DNA from 2 places in the Pantoea sp. X-Soil-YNGN-775 genome. Region 1 is predicted to be linked to the other one. Evidence: predicted binding sites of a transcription regulator. Region 1 holds the regulator's gene; the other holds the start of a gene.
What was found. Region 1 encodes PurR, which represses purine synthesis genes. Its sites were predicted from a motif close to CANGCAAACGTTTGCNTG; they were not measured.

Region 2: serA (phosphoglycerate dehydrogenase) is a predicted target of PurR. The motif match lies at 1,038-1,055, and genes of this name have one in related genera.

The regions. Positions count from the first base shown of each region.
Region 1 is NZ_AP035945.1:1,800,321-1,802,523, forward strand. It holds gene punR (DNA-binding transcriptional activator PunR) at 1-543, shown strand, start outside; gene purR (HTH-type transcriptional repressor PurR) at 540-1,565, opposite strand; gene cydH (cytochrome bd-I oxidase subunit CydH) at 1,847-1,936, shown strand; gene AC6I8I_RS08465 (C40 family peptidase) at 1,995-2,203, opposite strand, start outside.
Region 2 is NZ_AP035945.1:3,352,555-3,354,757, reverse strand. It holds gene AC6I8I_RS15595 (LysR family transcriptional regulator ArgP) at 1-13, opposite strand, end outside; gene rpiA (ribose-5-phosphate isomerase RpiA) at 196-855, shown strand; gene serA (phosphoglycerate dehydrogenase) at 1,135-2,203, shown strand, end outside.

The DNA.
Region 1 (2,203 bases):
GAGTTGCACATCAGTTATGAAGTGTTTAACGGCGTCTGGGATGCGCTGGCCGATGATCGGGTTGAAGTGGCCATCGGTGCCACTCAGGCGATACCGGTCGGCGGACGCTTTGCCTTTCGCGACATGGGGACGCTCAACTGGCGTTGTGTGGTGGCGCACCACCATCCGCTGACCGGGGTGAGCCAGATTGACGACGACACCCTGCGCAGCTGGCCGTCGCTGGTGCTGGAAGATACCTCGCGCGCGCTGCCGCGCCGGATGACGTGGACGCTCGACAATCAGCGTCGGCTGGTGGTGCCGGAATGGCAGACCGGACTGGATTGCGTGCTGGCGGGATTGTGCGTGGCGATGGTGCCTGGGCATCTGGCGCGGCCATTACTGGACAGCGGAGCGCTGGTAGAATTAACGTTGCCGGTCGCGTTTCCGGACAGTCCCTGTTGCGTAAGCTGGGCGGAAGATCGCGCATCACCGGCAACGGGCTGGTTACTCAGCTATCTGGGTGATGCGCAAACGCTTAATCAGGAGTGGTTAAGCGAAGATTAACGGCGGTAGTCGCGGAACGGACCGTCAGCCACCGAACGGCGTTCAATCAGCGTTGGGTGTACTTCGATGGTCTGAGAAATCTCACGTTTACTGGTGATGCGATCCAGCAACATCTCCAGCGCTTTCTCACCCAGTTGCGCTTTTGGCTGATGCACCGTGGTCAGCGCAGGCGCAAAGTAGCGCGCGTTGCGCACATTGTCATAACCGATCACCGAAATGTCCTGCGGCACCCGCAATCCCATCTCATCGGCGGCGCAAATCGCGCCCATCGCCATGATATCGCCCCCGCAGAACACCGCAGTCGGACGCTGTTTCTGCGACAGGATCTGCTGCATCGCCTGATAGCCCGACTCCGGCTCGAAGTCGCCCTGCACGATCCATTCGGCACGCGGCTGAATGCCTGCTTCTTCCAGCGCCTTGAGGAAACCCGCGTGACGTCCGCCGCCGGTGTTGCGTTCCATCTGGCCGGGAATCGCGCCAATATCACGGTGACCGCGCTCAATCAGATAACGTCCGGCCAGGTAGCCGCCCTGAAAGGCATTATCCAGCACCGTGTCGGTGAAGTCAGCGCGTGATTCACCCCAGTCCATCACCACCATCGGGATATTGCGATTCTCTTCCAGCATCTTTAACAGATCGTCCGGATACTCAGAGCACATCACCAGCAGTCCATCGACGCGCTTCTGCGCCATCATGCTGAGATAGGCACGCTGCTTTTGCAGGTCGTTGTGCGCATTGCCCAGAATCAGGGTGTAGCCTTTATCAAAGCAGTGATTCTCCACCGCTTCAATAATTTCAGCAAAGTAGGGCGCTTCGCTGGAGGTTGCCAGCAGGCCCAGCGTTTTGGTGTGATTCACCTTCAGGCTGCGCGCCACCGCGCTCGGCGAATAGTGCAGTTCCTGAATCGCCTGCCAGACCGCGTTGCGCGTCTCTTCAGCGACAAAACGCGTTTTGTTGATGACGTGCGAAACGGTGGTCGTTGAGACGCCGGCGCGTTTTGCCACATCTTTAATTGTTGCCATTAAAATCGGACTCCAGGGCTTATCTAACGCAATGATAAGCATAATGTTAAACGTTTGCGTCTGCTCAGGGTTCTCCCCGCAATTATGCAGCTTTTCTGACCGGTAAACAGGCGTCTGGCGGGTAATGAGCGCCTGAAAAGGAGAGCAAACGGAACCGGGATTGCGCGCGTTGCGCAACAAAGGCAGGATTCTAACAAGGCTGAACGGATAAAACGAGATTTTTACCAGCCCCTATGGGAAAATGGCTTATCCCTACAAAATGTGTGACTAAGGAGCGCTAAATGAGTACAGATTTGAAACTGGCCCTGATGACTACCGTCGGCTGTCTGCTGATGATCGTCGCCTTTAGCTTTACAGCGGTGCTGCACTAATGAAAAAGCCGGGCATCGCCCGGCTTTTCTCTGTTTGATTTTCGCGTAGCGAAGCCGCTTAACGAATGGTTTTCGGGGTCATTACCCGCCGCGCGCCGATGTAGTGGCGCTGCCAGTAATCTTCACCCAGCGCACTGATCTGAATATCTTTGCCGGTGCGAGGTGACTGAATAAATTTGCCGTTGCCGAGATAAACCCCAACGTGATCGGCGGTGCCGCGACCATTAATCCGGAAGAAGACTAAATCGCCTTTCTCCAGCGACTCGC
Region 2 (2,203 bases), 1.6 Mb from region 1:
CCGGGCGTTTCATTGTTGTTCTCTCTCCTTCAGGGTGGACGTTACTATGCCACAAAAGTGTCACCTGTGAGCGACCGGGTGTTTTTTGTGGTCTGGCTTCCAAAGCGATAAATCCGCGCCTGTCACCCGAGCATTTTCAGTCAGCCTTGTTTTATACTACGCGCACTTCGTTGTCGCACAGGTTTTAAACATACCATGACCCAGGATGAACTGAAAAAAGCCGTAGGCTGGGCTGCACTCGATTATGTGCAGCCTGGGACGGTTGTCGGCGTTGGCACCGGATCGACCGCGGCCCACTTTATTGATGCGCTCGCGACCGTCAGGCATCAGATTGAGGGCGCGGTTTCCAGTTCCGACGCCTCGACCCAGAAGCTGAAAAGCCTGGGGATTCAGGTGTTCGATCTGAACGAGATCGACGTTCTGTCGGTTTATGTCGACGGTGCCGATGAGATTAACCCGCAGATGCAGATGATCAAAGGCGGTGGCGCCGCGCTGACGCGTGAGAAAATCGTCGCCGCGGTGGCGGAAACCTTTATCTGCATTGCCGACGCCTCCAAAGAGGTCGACGTGCTGGGACGCTTTCCGCTGCCGGTTGAAGTGATCCCGATGGCGCGCAGCTACGTAGCGCGTCAGCTGGTCAGACTCGGGGGATTACCGGAATACCGTCAGAACGTGGTCACCGATAACGGCAACATTATTCTCGACGTGCATAATCTGCGCATTCTCGATCCGATCGCGCTGGAAAAAACCATCAACGCCTTGCCCGGCGTGGTCACGGTTGGTCTTTTTGCCGCACGAGGTGCCGATATCGCACTGATTGGCGGGCCTGACGGGGTTAAAACCATCAAAAAATGATCTGTCCGGCGTCAGTGCGACGCCGGTTATTTCTGTCCGCAAAACATCTTTTCTCGTCAGGGTGAAATTTGGTGACTTATGTCACATTAACGTCATCCACAGCGGGTTCGTTCTCCCTTCATCGCAGACATCACGATTTTGTACGGCAATGTGCTGTTGCTGAGCCTTGCCGTGCTGTCGGGCAGGCAATCGTTTGTATTGCCGGACGCGAATTTTTTGATATTTTGACAGAAGGCTGGCTTATGGCAGTCCTCATTGAATTCTGAATAGGGTCGGGAAATGGCAAAGGTATCACTGGAAAAAGACAAGATTAAGTTCCTGCTGGTGGAAGGTGTCCATCAGAGCGCGCTGGAAAACCTGCGGGCTGCAGGTTATACCAACATCGAATTCCACAAGGGCGCGCTGGACGCCGACGCGTTAAAAGCATCGATCCGTGATGCGCACTTTATTGGTATCCGTTCCCGCTCCCAACTCACCGAAGAGATCTTTGCCGCCGCTGAAAAGCTGGTCGCGGTCGGCTGTTTCTGCATCGGGACTAACCAGGTTGATTTGCAGGCTGCTGCCAGCCGCGGCATCCCGGTGTTTAACGCCCCATTCTCCAACACCCGCTCGGTGGCGGAACTGGTGATTGGCGAAATGCTGCTGATGCTGCGCGGCATTCCGGAAGCCAATGCCAAGGCCCACCGCGGTATCTGGAACAAGAACGCCAAAGGCTCATTTGAAGCGCGTGGCAAAAAGCTGGGCATCATCGGTTACGGCCATATCGGTATGCAGTTGGGCGTGCTGGCTGAAAGCCTGGGTATGCACGTTTTCTTTTACGATATCGAAAACAAACTGCCGCTGGGCAATGCGACTCAGGTACGCCATATGGCCGATCTGCTTAACATGAGCGATGTGGTCAGCCTGCACGTGCCGGAAACGGTCTCCACCCAGAATATGATCGGTGCCGAACAGCTGGCGCAGATGAAGCCTGGCGCACTGCTGATTAATGCTTCACGCGGTACGGTGGTGGATATTCCGGCGCTGTGCGAAGCGCTGGCCAGCAAACAGGTTGGCGGCGCAGCGATTGACGTCTTCCCGGTTGAGCCAGCGACTAACAGCGATCCGTTCATCTCACCGCTCAGTGAGTTTGATAACGTAATCCTGACGCCACACATTGGCGGATCGACCGAAGAAGCGCAGGAGAATATCGGGATTGAAGTGGCGGGTAAGCTGGCGAAATACTCCGATAACGGCTCCACGCTGTCAGCGGTCAACTTCCCGGAAGTGTCACTGCCGATGCACGGCGTCAGCGCCAGCCGTCTGCTGCACATCCATGAAAACCGTCCTGGCGTGCTGACGGCGATCA